One region of the Pseudomonas sp. LBUM1662 genome, then DNA from elsewhere that is predicted to be linked to it. Evidence: predicted binding sites of a transcription regulator. Region 1 holds the regulator's gene; the other holds the start of a gene.
What was found. The regulator sigma-54, encoded in region 1, starts transcription at its own class of promoters, with help from an activator protein. The targets are predictions, from matches to a motif close to ANTGGCATNNANNTTGCTNT.
Positions count from the first base shown of each region.

Region 2: ACA049_RS07995 (flagellar basal body rod protein FlgF) is a predicted target of sigma-54. The motif match lies at 5,336-5,355, and genes of this name have one in related genera.

Region 1 covers NZ_CP166793.1:1,041,543-1,048,695, reverse strand. The annotation lists gene ACA049_RS04515 (ATP-binding cassette domain-containing protein) at 1-445, opposite strand, end outside; gene ACA049_RS04510 (KpsF/GutQ family sugar-phosphate isomerase) at 723-1,697, shown strand; gene ACA049_RS04505 (KdsC family phosphatase) at 1,697-2,221, shown strand; gene lptC (LPS export ABC transporter periplasmic protein LptC) at 2,229-2,801, shown strand; gene lptA (lipopolysaccharide transport periplasmic protein LptA) at 2,788-3,336, shown strand; gene lptB (LPS export ABC transporter ATP-binding protein) at 3,336-4,061, shown strand; gene ACA049_RS04485 (RNA polymerase factor sigma-54) at 4,246-5,739, shown strand; gene hpf (ribosome hibernation-promoting factor, HPF/YfiA family) at 5,814-6,122, shown strand; gene ptsN (PTS IIA-like nitrogen regulatory protein PtsN) at 6,135-6,599, shown strand; gene rapZ (RNase adapter RapZ) at 6,602-7,153, shown strand, end outside.
Region 2 covers NZ_CP166793.1:1,790,754-1,797,906, reverse strand. The annotation lists gene flgK (flagellar hook-associated protein FlgK) at 1-513, opposite strand, end outside; gene flgJ (flagellar assembly peptidoglycan hydrolase FlgJ) at 537-1,835, opposite strand; gene ACA049_RS08010 (flagellar basal body P-ring protein FlgI) at 1,847-2,935, opposite strand; gene flgH (flagellar basal body L-ring protein FlgH) at 2,963-3,658, opposite strand; gene flgG (flagellar basal-body rod protein FlgG) at 3,710-4,495, opposite strand; gene ACA049_RS07995 (flagellar basal body rod protein FlgF) at 4,541-5,281, opposite strand; gene ACA049_RS07990 (sigma-54-dependent transcriptional regulator) at 5,539-7,101, opposite strand.

The DNA of each region.
Region 1 (7,153 bases):
TGCCACCGGACAGCTCGTCGGGCATCAGGTCGATGGCGCCACGCAACCCTACGGCCTGCAATTTGAGCAGGACGATGTCACGGATCATTTCTTCAGGCAGCTCGGTATGAACGCGCAGCGGAAAGGCGACGTTCTCGAACACATCGAGGTCGGTAAACAGCGCGCCGCTCTGGAACAGCACGCCCATGTGCTTGCGCGCATCGAACAGATCGCTGCGCGACAGCTTTGGCAGATTCTGGCCATTGACCCAGACTTCGCCCTTGGTAGGACGCAACTGTGCGCCCATCAGACGCAACAGCGTGGTCTTGCCACACCCGGAAGGCCCCATGATGCCGGTGACCTTGCCGCGCGGGATACGGATATCGACGTTATTGAAAATGCTGCGCGCACCGCGCTTGAAGGACAGTCCCTTCAGCTCGACCGCGTAGGCGTTATCGGCACTCATCTAAACTCCTTGCGATGCAGCCTCACACTCGGACGCCTGGCTTCCTGACGAAAGCACATACCTCCCCGGGCAGGCCGAACTGGCGGCGAACTATATCACTGCAAAGGCCAAGCGCCCAAGGCCCACGCCGGCCCATGTTCAGCAAGATGACAGGCAAAAAGCCTCGTCCAGAGCGGATTCGGTAACAGGGAATGACAAAGCGTGACGAACTTGCGTGAGGGTTTTGATCATTACCGCTATAATCGCCGCCTTTTCATCAGGCTATACGATTTCTGACATGAGCCAATCCAGCGACCTGATTCAATCTGCACAACGCACCATCCGCCTCGAACTGGAAGCCGTACAAGGCTTGCTACCCCATATCGACGCAGATTTCGTACGCGCTTGCGAGATGATTCTGGAGAGCAAAGGCCGCGTGGTCGTGGTCGGCATGGGCAAATCGGGGCACATCGGCAACAAGATCGCCGCCACCCTGGCCAGCACCGGCACCACGGCGTTTTTCGTGCACCCGGCCGAAGCCAGCCACGGCGACATGGGCATGATCACGCGGGACGACATCATCCTGGCCCTGTCGAACTCCGGCTCCACCAATGAAATCGTCACCCTGCTGCCCCTGATCAAGCGTCTGGGCATCAAATTGATCAGCGTGACCGGCAACCCGGACTCGGCGCTGGCCAAGGCTGCCGAGGTCAATCTCAATGTTCACGTCGAGCACGAAGCCTGCCCGTTGAACCTGGCGCCGACCTCGTCGACCACCGCCGCACTGGTCATGGGCGATGCCCTGGCCGTTGCGCTGCTGGAAGCCCGGGGCTTTACCGCTGAAGACTTCGCCTTTTCCCACCCGGGTGGCGCGCTGGGCCGACGCCTGTTGCTGAAAGTCGAAAACGTCATGCACGCCGGCCAGGAGCTGCCGCAGGTTCAGCGCGGCACGCTGCTCAAGGACGCGCTGATGGAAATGACCCGCAAGGGCCTGGGCATGACCGTGATCCTGGAAGCCGACGGCAAACTGGCCGGCATCTTCACTGACGGTGACTTGCGCCGTACGCTGGACCGCAGCATTGATATCCACAGCGCCACCATCGATCAGGTCATGACCGCGCACGGCAAGACCGCTCGTGCCGAGATGCTGGCTGCCGAAGCCCTGAAAATCATGGAAGACCACAAGATCAACGCACTGGTCGTGGTCGATAGCGATGACCGCCCGGTCGGCGCCTTGAACATGCACGACTTGCTGCGTGCGGGAGTAATGTAATGAGCACGGACCTGCTGCAACGCGGCAAACAGATCAAACTCGCGGTTTTCGACGTCGACGGCGTACTGACCGACGGACGCCTGTACTTCCTCGAAGACGGCAGTGAATTCAAGACGTTCAACACCCTCGACGGTCAAGGCATCAAGATGTTGATGGCAGCCGGCGTGCAGACCGCTATCATCAGCGGCCGCAAGACCCCGGTGGTCGAACGTCGAGCGAAAAACCTCGGCATTCCTCACGTTTACCAGGGGCGCGAAGACAAACTGGTGGTACTCGACGAGCTTCTGGCTCAACTCAACCTAAGCTATGAGCAGGTCGCCTACCTGGGTGACGACTTGCCGGACCTGCCGGTGATTCGCCGCGTGGGCCTGGGCATGGCGGTAGCAAACGCCGCCAGCTTCGTGCGTGAACACGCCCATGGCATCACCCTGGCCCGTGGTGGCGAAGGTGCCGCTCGCGAATTTTGTGAATTGATCCTGCGCGCCCAGGGCCGCCTCGATGCGGCCAACGCCGCGTACCTGTGAGCCCACTATGCTGAGCAAAAAGATTCGTAACATCCTGCTGTTCGGCTGCATCGCGGCGCTGTTCGCTGCGGTCGGCTACTGGAACATCAGCCCCGAACGCTTCCTCGACAAACCTGTGGTCAAGGTCGATGAAACCGCGATCGACTATTACGCCCTCAACGCTCACAGCGTGCAGTACCTGCCGGACGGCAAATTGCAGTACGAAATGACGTCCGACAAGGTCGAACACCTGAAAGTGAGCGAGGTGACGTTGCTGACCAACCCCGACCTGAACATGTTTCGTGGCACCGAGTTTCCCTGGCACGTCCAGAGCGAGCACGGCGAAGTCAACCCGGACGGTACTCAGGTCGAGCTGATCGACTCGGTCCGCATCACGCGCTTCGACGAGAAAAACCGCAAAACCCTGATTACCACCACCCGTATGACTGTGTTCCCCAAGGAGCAATATGCGCAGACCGATCAACCCGTTAGAATCGACGGCGCTGGCGGTGTATCGACAGGCAACGGAATGAAAGCGTACTTGAAAGAAAGCAGGATACACCTGCTATCGAACGTAAGAGGACAGTATGAGGCTCGTTAAAACTCTCCCTATTTTGCTCAGTCTGGGCGCAGCACTGGGAAGCGTGAGCGCCTGGGCTCTGCCGAACGATCAAGAGCAGCCTATCCGCATTCAGGCCGACGACGCCCAACTGGACGACAAGAATGGCGTTGCCACCTATAAAGGTGACGTGATCATTACTCAGGGTTCGATGAAGGTCACCGGCAATACCGTGACCATCACCCGCACCTCGACCGGCGACATCGACGTGGTGACGTCGGTGGGCAACCTGGCCTACTTCGAGCAACTGCAGACTGCGGGCGACACCAAGCCTGTTCAGGGCTGGGGCGTAACTATCCAGTACCACGCCTCGCAAAACCGCGTTGTGCTGATCGACAAGGCAAAAGTTGTCGACAAGGACAACAACGTTACCCAAGGCGAAAAAATCGTCTACGACACCCAGAAAAAGCTTGCGAGCGCCGGGCGTGCTACGGGCAGCAAGGTCACCGAGGCGCGTCCGCGTATCGACATGGTGATCCAGCCGAAGCCGAAAAACGACGCGAAAAAGGCTCAGTAATGGCAACTCTTAAAGCTCAGCATCTGGCCAAGAGCTACAAGAGCCGCCAGGTCGTGCGTGACGTCAGCCTGTCCATCGACAGCGGTCAAATCGTCGGCCTGCTGGGCCCTAACGGCGCCGGCAAGACCACCTGCTTCTACATGATTGTCGGCCTGGTGCAGGCCGATCAGGGTCGCGTACTGATCGACGATCTGGACGTCAGCCACCAGCCGATGCACGGTCGTGCAAAGGCGGGTATCGGCTATCTTCCGCAAGAAGCGTCGATCTTCCGCAAACTCTCGGTGGCCGATAACATCATGGCCATTCTCGAGACCCGCAAGGAACTCGACAAGGCCGATCGTCGCAAAGAGCTGGAAAGCCTGCTGCAGGAATTCCACATCAGCCACATCCGCGACAACCTCGGCATGAGCCTGTCCGGTGGTGAACGCCGCCGTGTGGAAATCGCCCGGGCACTGGCCACCAACCCGAAATTCATCCTGCTCGACGAACCTTTCGCCGGTGTGGACCCGATTTCGGTGGGCGACATCAAACAGATCATCTACCACCTCAAGGCCAAAGGCATTGGCGTGCTGATCACTGACCACAACGTCCGTGAAACCCTGGATATCTGCGAAACCGCCTACATCGTCAACGATGGACAGCTGATTGCCGAAGGTGACTCCGCCACCATCCTGGCCAACGAACTGGTCAAGGAAGTGTATCTGGGCCACGAGTTCCGCCTGTAAGCGCTGACGTGTCTGGCTGGTTGTCCGAGCGCTTGTCTCGATAAAAAATCAATACTTTTTTATTGTTACAGCGCTCTAGGCAAACGCTGCAGTTTCGGGCATATAATTTGCTTATGTTTGGCGCTCCGGCGCCCTGTAGTGGATGGCGCATGTGCGCCGGCGAATAAGGTGTTAAGCCCCTGCCATGAAACCATCGCTAGTCTTGAGAATGGGCCAGCAGCTGACGATGACACCGCAGCTGCAACAGGCCATCCGCCTGCTCCAATTGTCGACCCTGGACCTGCAACAGGAAATCCAGGAGGCCCTGGAGTCCAATCCGATGCTCGAACGCCAGGAAGAAGGCGACGACTTCGATAACGCCGACCCCTTGGCCGACAAAGCCGAACAGCTCCCCAACGCCGATGTTTCGGAACCCTCCTACCAGGAAACCGCCCCAACGGTGGATAACCTTGAGGAAGGTGACTGGAACGAGCGCATTCCCAACGAATTGCCTGTCGATACCGCCTGGGAAGACGTCTACCAGACCAGCGCCAGCAGCCTGCCGAGCAATGATGACGACGAGTGGGATTTCACCACGCGCACATCGGCCGGCGAGAGCCTGCAAAGCCACCTGTTATGGCAACTGAACCTGGCACCGATGTCCGACACCGATCGCCTGATCGCCGTGACCCTGATCGACTGCATCAACAATCAGGGTTACCTGGACGAAACCCTCGAGGAAATCCTCGAGGCCTTCGATCCGGAGCTGGACATCGAACTGGACGAGATCGAAGCCGTCCTGCACCGCATCCAGCAATTCGAACCGGCCGGCATCGGCGCCCGCAATCTGGGCGAATGCCTGCTGCTGCAACTGCGCCAGCTGCCCGCCAAGACGCCTTGGCTGGCCGAGGCCAAGCGCTTGGTCACCGACTACATCGATTTGCTCGGCAGCCGCGACTACAGCCAGTTGATGCGCCGCATGAAGCTCAAGGAAGATGAACTGCGCCAGGTGATCGAACTGGTCCAGAGCCTCAACCCGCGTCCGGGCTCGCAGATCGAGTCCAGTGAAGCCGAATACGTCGTCCCTGACGTGATCGTGCGCAAGGACAACGAGCGCTGGCTGGTCGAGCTGAACCAGGAATCAGTGCCACGCCTGCGGGTCAACGCCCAATACGCCGGTTTCGTGCGCCGCGCCGACACCAGCGCCGACAACACCTTCATGCGCAATCAGTTGCAAGAGGCCCGCTGGTTCATCAAGAGCCTGCAAAGCCGCAACGAAACACTGATGAAAGTGGCCACCCAGATCGTCGAGCATCAGCGCGGCTTCCTGGAATACGGCGACGAAGCGATGAAGCCCCTGGTGCTGCATGACATCGCCGAAGCGGTGGGCATGCACGAGTCGACGATTTCCCGGGTGACCACGCAGAAATTCATGCATACCCCTCGGGGCATATATGAACTGAAATACTTTTTCTCGAGCCATGTCAGCACCTCCGAAGGCGGTGAATGCTCGTCCACAGCGATCCGCGCGATCATCAAAAAACTGGTTGCCGCGGAAAATCAGAAAAAGCCGTTGAGTGACAGCAAGATCGCTGGTTTACTGGAGGCACAAGGCATTCAGGTGGCTCGCCGCACCGTCGCCAAGTACCGCGAATCCCTCGGGATCGCGCCTTCGAGCGAACGCAAGCGGTTGATGTAGAGCCACGCCACAGCGTTCCAGTGGTAGATCATCTGATCTACCGCTTTATGCACTGGCAACGAAGGAGAAGCTGTATGCAAGTCAACATCAGTGGACACCAACTGGAAGTGACCGAACCTCTTCGCACCTACATCGGCGAAAAACTCCAACGATTAGAGAGGCATTTCGACAAGATCACCAACGTGCAGGTCACGATGACGGTCGAAAAGCTCAAGCAGAAAATCGAAGCCACGCTGCATATTCCCGGCAATGAAGTGGTCGCCAACGCGGAGCATACCGATATGTATGCGGCGATCGACGCGCTGACCGACAAGCTCGATAAACAACTCAAAAAGCATAAGGAAAAGACCCAAAGCCTCCTCCAGGGCGCGACCGGTCGTTAACACTCCCAACCCATGATCCGACTTGAAAGCATCCTGACCCCCGGCCGTTCCCTCGTGAACGTGCCGGGCGGCAGCAAAAAGAAAGCCCTCGAGCAAATTGCCAACCTTATCCATAAAGAAGTCCCGGATCTGGAGATGCAAGATGTCTTCGAGGCTCTGATTGCCCGTGAAAAACTCGGTTCGACCGGTTTTGGTAACGGCATCGCCATTCCCCACTGTCGCCTGAAAGGTTGTACGTCGCCTGTCAGCGCGCTGATGCACCTCGACGCCCCCATCGATTTCGACGCCATCGACGGCGCCCCGGTTGACCTGCTGTTCGTTCTGCTGGTCCCGCAAGCCGCTACCGATGCCCACCTGGAACTGTTGCGCCAGATCGCCAGCATGCTCGATCGCAAGGAAGTGCGCGAAAAACTGCGCAGTGCCCCGAGCAATGAAGCCTTGTATCAGGTTGTCCTGGACGAGCAAAACGGTCAGTAATCATGCGCTTGATCATCGTCAGTGGCCGCTCCGGCTCAGGTAAAAGTACCGCCCTCGATGTTCTCGAGGACAACGGCTACTACTGCATCGACAACCTGCCCGCCGGATTGCTGCCGGAACTGGCCGAGCGCGCGCTGATTCATACCGAACTGGCACAGCCGCTGGTTGCCGTCTCCATCGATGCGCGCAACCTGCCGAGTCACCTGTCACGGTTTCCCGAACTGCTGGAAGAAGTCCGCAGTCGGCATATCAAATGCGATGTGCTGTATCTGGATGCCGACGAAGAAACGCTGCTCAAACGCTTTTCGGAAACCCGTCGACGCCACCCTCTGAGTACTCCCCACCGTTCGTTGGCCGAGGCGATTCAAGACGAGACCCAGTTGCTGGGCCCAATCGCCGACCTGGCCGACCTCAAGGTCAACACCACCAACCTGAACCTGTATCAGCTGCGCGATACCATCAAATTGCGTCTGCTGAACCAGCCGGAAGCCGGCACTGCGTTCCTGGTGGAGTCTTTCGGCTTCAAGCGTGGCATGCCGGTGGACGCCGACCTG
Region 2 (7,153 bases), 750 kb from region 1:
GAGTTTGTTGACCTGATCGGCCATGTTCGACAGGTTGCCGTTGATGCTCGCGTTCTGCTGCGTCAACTGGCTGGACACTGAGTTGAAACGATTGCTCAAGGCCTGGGCATCGCTGAGCAGCAGCTGACGCGACGCGTCATCACCCGGCTTGGCGTTGACGTTCTGCACCGAGGCGAAGAACTTGGTCAGGGCGCCATTGAGGCCGGTGCCGCTGTCCGAGAGCAAGGCGTCGAGCGGACTGATCTGCCCGGCATACGCGGCCGCATCGCTGTTGAGCGAGGTGGTGGTCTGCAGTTGCGCATCGAGGTAGCTGTTGTAGACGCGGCGCACATCGGCCAGGGTGGTACCGGTGCCGATGTAGACATTGCCGAACTGATTCGAGGCCTTGGTACTCTGCACGGTTTGCTGGCGTGAGTAACCGGCGGTGTCGGCGTTGGCAATGTTATTGCCGGTAGTCATCAACGAGGATTGGCCAGCGGCCAGACCCGACATCCCGATATTGAGCAAACTCATGGTTCAGACCTTATGCCTTGTGCCTATAGAGGCGTAGTGGAAGCGCCCGCCGCAGCGTAGTTTTGGTAACTCGTCATCTGCTTGGCTATCTGCGAAATCTTGCTTGCGTAGGCCGGGTCAGTTGCATAACCGGCTTTCTGCAGCTCGCGTACAAACTGTTCTGGGTTATCGGCAGACTTCAGAACATCTTGATAGCGATTATTGGATTGCAGCAAAGTCACCAGGTCATGGAAGCTGTCTTTGTACGAGTCGTAGGAACGGAACTCCGCCGTCTCCTTGACCATCTCGCCGTTCCTGAATTCGCTGGTGATCGCGCGCGCCGATTCACCCTTCCAACTGCTGCTGGCCTTGATGCCGAACAGGTTGTGGCTGCTGCTGCCATCCTGGGCGCGCATGACCGATTTGCCCCAACCGGTTTCCAGGGCCGCCTGGGCCACCAGGTAACGCGGATCGACGCCGATCCGGTCGGCGGCTTCCTTGGCCATCGGAAGCATGGTGTTGACGAATTCGTCGGCGGAGCTGAAGGCTTTCTTCGGCGGCGCCAGTGGAATCTGCGCCATCGCACGGCCGTAAACCTGCAAGCGTCCGCTCGATTTGTTATCAGTTGGCGAAGGCAGCCAGTCGCCATTGAACAGCGGCCCGGCACCGGTCACTACCGGCGTCGCGGCGCGTTCAGGCAGCAAGGTTTTGTTCGCAGTTGTCGCCGCGGTCGTCGTGGCCGAAGGCACCAGACCGGCGAGCAAGCGATCAGCCAGTTTCGGCGGCAAGGCCAGACGGCGCTGATTGATCAGCTCCATGTCATTGCGATGGGTGCCCTCGCCTGTCGGCGCTTTTACCGAACGCGAGGCCCACAACGGACGCTGGCCATTGAGCCGTGACAGCGGACCGTCGGTGGCCACGGTGCCTGCGGCAACTGGCGTTGGCACCGCGGCTTTCGCCGCTTCCTGCTTGGCGGCAGACAAGGCCGCAGCCTCACCCGGCGCCAGCGGTTTGTTCTTCGACATCTGGCGCATCAGCACGTCCGCCAGACCAATACCGCCGCCCTCGCGGGACATGGAAACGGCCAACTGCTGGTCGTACATTTCCTGGTATTGCTTGGCGGCCGGAGTGTTGAGCGGGTTGTCCTTGCCCAGCGCTTCGGTGGCCGAGCGCATCGACTTGAGCATTTCACCGAGGAACAGTGACTCGAATTCCTGCGCAACCTTGCGCATGTTCGCGTCACTGTCCTTGTCGCCGACCTTGAGCTGGTTCAAACGATTCAAGTCCGAATAGGAACCCGAATCGTTGCTGCTGACACCCAGGCCGCCCTTGCGCATATCCATGGTCGCTGTCCTCAGATCACGATCAGGTCGGCTTGCAACGCGCCGGCCTGTTTGAGTGCTTCAAGGATCGCCATCAAGTCACCCGGTGCTGCGCCGACCTGGTTCACCGCCCGCACGATTTCGTCGAGGGTGGTGCCCGGGCCGAACTTGAACATCGGCTTGGCTTCTTGCTGAGCGTTGACCCGCGAGCGCGGCACGACGGCGGTCTGGCCATTGGACAGAGGGCCGGGCTGGCTGACGATCGGGTCTTCGGTGATGGTCACCGTCAGGCTGCCGTGAGTCACGGCGGCCGGCGAAACCTTGACGTTCTGGCCGATCACGATGGTGCCGGTGCGCGAGTTGATGATGACTTTCGCCACCGCCTGACCCGGGTCGACTTCAAGGTTCTCGAGGATCGACAGATAGTCGACGCGCTGACTTGGATCGAGCGGCGCGCTGACACGGATCGAACCGCCGTCGATGGCTTGAGCCACGCCAGGGCCGAGCATGTCGTTGATCTTGTCGACGATGCGCTTGGCGGTGGTGAAGTCCGAACGGTTGAGGTTCAGGGTCAGGCTGTTGCCCTGGTTGAAACCGCTCGGCACCGAACGCTCCACCGAAGCACCGCCCGGAATACGACCGGCCGACGGAACGTTGACGGTGATCTTCGAACCGTCGCGACCTTCCGCATCAAAACCGCCGACGACCAGGTTGCCCTGGGCGATCGCGTAGACGTTGCCGTCGATACCCTTGAGTGGCGTCAGCAGCAAGGTGCCGCCACGCAGGCTCTTGGAGTTACCGATGGACGATACGGTGATGTCGACCTGTTGACCCGGCTTGGCGAACGCCGGCAGATCAGCACTGATCGACACGGCGGCGACGTTCTTCAGCTGCACGTTGCCCGAACCCGGCGGCACCTTGATGCCGAACTGCGAGAGCATGTTGTTGAAGGTCTGCAGGGTGAACGGGGTTTGCGTCGTCTGGTCGCCCGTGCCGTTAAGCCCGACCACCAGGCCGTAGCCGATCAATTGGTTGGAACGCACGCCGGAAATACTGGCGATGTCCTTCAGCCGCTCGGCTTGCGCGTTGAACGCAGCCGAGAGCATCAGGGCGGCCACCATCAAATGCTTGAAATTCAACGTAGCCACCTAGAAAGGGAACAGCGGGCTGAGGAAGAAACGGTCGAACCAGCCTGGCTGACTCGCATCGGCAAACGCACCGGTGCCCGAGTAGGTGATGCGTGCATCGGCGACACGAGTCGACGACACGGTGTTGTCGGTGGCGATGTCATCAGCGCGCACCATGCCGGCAATCCGCACCAGCTCATCACCGGTGTTGAGGGTCAGCCACTTCTCGCCACGCACGGCGATGATGCCGTTGGGCAGCACATCAGCAACGGTCACGGTGATCGAGCCGGTCAGGCTGTTGCTCTGCCCGGACTTGCTGTCACCCTTGGTCGCACGGTCGCCGCTGTAGCCGACATCCAGGCTCAGATCACCACTGCCGATCGGATCGTTGGTGCTCAAGCCGCCGCCGAAGAACGAGCTCAAACCGATGTCGGTCTTGCTGTTCTTGCCGATTTGCGAGTTGGCATTCTTGCTGGCCTGGGTCCGCTCGTTCAGGGTGATGGTGATGATGTCACCAACCCGGAACGCCTTGCGGTCGCTGTACAAGTTCTGTTCGAAACCGGCCTGGTAGATCGAGCCGTTATTGGCGGCAGCCGGCAGCGGCGTGCGCGGCAACACCGGGGCGTAGTAAGGGTCATTGGGCTTGGGCGGCGGAGCGACGCAGCCCGCGAGCACGACGACCCCACTCAGTGCCAGAACAGATACAAAGCGATTCATGACCCTACCTCACGGTGTTGCAGGCGACCTCATGGTCGCCTCATAGACTGATTACAGATTCTGCGTTACGAACGAGAGCATCTGGTCGGCGGTGGAGATCACCTTGGAGTTCATCTCGTAGGCGCGCTGAGTGGTGATCATGTTGACCATCTCTTCAACGGTGCTGACGTTGGATGTTTCCAGGGTGTTCTGCAGCGTGGTACCGAAACCGTTGAGGCCCGGGGTGCCGATTTGCGGCGCGCCGCTGGCAGCGGTTTCCAGGAACAGGTTGTTACCCACGGCTTGCAGGCCGGCCGGGTTGATGAAGTCGGCGGTTTGCAGGTTGCCGATCACCTGGTTGGCCGGGTTACCCGGAACGGTGATGGACACAGTGCCGTCGCGACCGACCGTAAAGGTCTGCGCGTCGTTCGGAATGACAATGGCCGGTTCCAGGGCGAAGCCGCTGGCATTGACGATCTGGCCATTGGAGTCGAGGTGGAACGTGCCGTCACGGGTGTAGGACGTGGTGCCGTCCGGCTGCAGGATCTGGAAGAAACCGCGACCGTCGACCGCCAGGTCAAGTGGCTGCTCGGTGGTTTGCAGACTGCCGGCGGTGAAGTTTTTCTGGGTGCCGACGATGCGCACACCGGTACCCACTTGCAGACCCGACGGCAGTTCGCTGTCCTGGGTCGACTGGGCGCCTGGCTGGCGTTTGATCTGATAGAGCAAGTCCTGGAACTCGGCGCGGTCACGTTTGAAACCCGTGGTCGACACGTTGGCCAGGTTGTTGGAAATGGTCGTCAGGTTGGTGTCTTGGGCGGACAGACCTGTTTTGGCAACCCATAGAGCCGGAAGCATTCGATTCTCCTCGTGCGCCTGTTTTACGGCGCGACGTTCTGATAATTAGCTGATCTGCAAGACCCGAGCCATGGCCTGGTCATCGTCTTTGGCGGTGTTCATCATCTTGATGTGCAGCTCGAACTGCTTCGACAAGGCCAGCACCGAGGTCATCTCTTCCACGGCGTTGACGTTGCTCGACTCAAGGAACCCGGACACCAGTTTGACGCCCGCATCGGCTTGCGCCGGCTTGCCGTCTTTGGTGTGGATCGAACCGTCCAGGCCCTTGGTCATGTTCTTCAGGTCAGGGTTGACCAGTTTGATGCGGTCGACTTCAGCCATCACGCGCGGGCCTTCGCCCATGGCACGGATGCTGATGGTGCCGTCTTCGCCAACTTCGATCTGCTGCTCGGGCGGCACGGCAATCGGTCCGCCATTGCCCATCACCGGCATACCGTTGCCGGCCCGCAGCACGCCAAGGGCGTCCACGTTGAGGCTGCCGGTGCGCACGTAGCTTTCAGCGCCATCGGGGGTCTGCACGGCGATCCAGCCATTGCCTTGCACGGCAACGTCGAGGTCGCGACCGGTTTCAACCAGCGAACCTGGAGAGAAGTCGGTGGCCGGACGCTCGGTCATGGCAAACGCACGCGCCGGAAAGCTGTCACCAAACACTGGCATCGAACGGGCCTGTTCCAGGTCCTTCTGAAAACCGTTGGTGGAAATGTTTGCCAGGTTGTTGGCATGAGCCTTCTGCGCCAGTGCATTCTGGCTGGCGCCGGTCATTGCCACATAAAGGTACTTGTCCACACTCTTTCCTCTGCATGCCGGACGTTTGCCGCCCACCGCTGTACTGATGAGCGATAAGCAATTTGCAGACCAACTTTCTTTTGACGGCGCGAGGCCCGGCAAACAAAGGACTTGAGGGGTTTTGCAGGGATTGGGGGGAATGTATCGGAGACGAAAAACCGGCGGTGTTATGCCGCTTCGCGGCAACAGGTCAAAAGATCGCAGCCTCGTTGCACTGTAGGAGCTGTCGAGTGCAACGAGGCTGCGATCTTTTGATCTTAAATGCCGTTGTCCTTGCCCACTTCATACTCGCGCAACTTGTTGGCAATGGTCGTATGCGAAACCCCCAACCGCTTGCCCAGCTGCCGACTACTCGGGTGCTCGGAATACAAGCGCTCCAGCACCGCCTTCTCAAACCGCCCGACAATCGCATCCAGCCCGCCCTCGAGGGAGAAATCGCCAAGCGGCTGACGCACGCCGTAATCCGGCAAGCGAATGTGCTCGGCCTTCACCGTCCCGCCTTCGCACAACGAGACGGCCTGGAACAGCACGTTCTCCAACTGCCGGACATTGCCTGGCCAATGGTAATGACTCAACCGCTCCATCGCCGCCGGTGCCAGTTTCGGCAGCGGGCAACCGATCTGCCGACTGGCCTGATCAAGGAAGTGCTCCACCAGCGGCGTCAAACCGTCGAGGCATTCACGCAGCGGCGGGATGTGCAGCGACAGCACGTTCAAGCGGTGATAAAGATCCTGGCGAAACTCACCGCGCGCGCACAACTCGGACAAGTCCACCTGCGTCGCGCAGATCACCCGCACATCCAGATAAACCTCTTCATCACTGCCGACACGACGAAAGCATCCGTCCTGCAGGAAACGCAGCAATTTCACCTGCAAGCGCGGGCTCATTTCCCCGACGCCATCGAGAAACAGCGTACCGCCCGCCGTCAGCTCCAACAGGCCGAGCTTGCCTTCGGCCCGCGCCCCTTCGAAAGCGCCGGGGCCGTAACCGAATAACTCGGTCTCAGCCATCGATTCCGGCAGGCCGGCGCAGTTGAGCGCCATCAACGGCGACTGGCCGCGCGGACTCGCCAGGTGACAGGCACGCGCCAACAATTCCTTACCAGTGCCGGTTTCGCCTTCTATCAAGAGCGGCGCATCCAGCGGCGCCATACGCCTTGCTTCGCGCACCACCGCCGCCATGACCTTCGAGCTCTGAAAGATACTGTCGAACCCGCGCAACTCCTGCTTGCGCACGTTATAGATGCGCTCACCGACCCGATCAGCCCGGTGCAACGTCAACACCGCGCCCGCCATGGCTTCGCTGTCGTCATGCTCCGATTGCAGCGGCGCGATGTCGGCGAGAAACACGTCGCCCTTGACCTTGACCCGCAGCCCGTTGATCCGCGACTTGTTGGCGCGCACCAGTTCCGGCAAGTCGAAATCCTCGGCGTACCGCGACAGCGGAATGCCCGGCACCTCATCCACTCGCACACCGAGCAATTGCGCCGCCGCACGGTTGGCTGCAACGATGGAGCCGCCCATGTCGATCGACAGCACCGGAAATTCCAATGCGCCGAGCAAGGCATTGAGTTCCATGTGCCGACGCTCGCTGGGCATCAGCCCTACGCGCTTGACGCCAAACACCCCGGCAATCGACTCGAATTTCGGACGCAATGCCTGGAACTGAATGTTGATCAGGTTCGGACAGTGCAGGTAGATCGCGTTGCCATGCTCACCGCCGACCTCGCCGCGAGCAACGTTGATCCCGTACTCGACCAGCAAGTTGAGAATGTCGCGCAGGATGCCGATGCGGTTCTGGCAGTGGACTTTGATACGCATATAAAAGGCCTGATAAACGATAAATGAGTTTTTGATGCTGGACGCATAACCT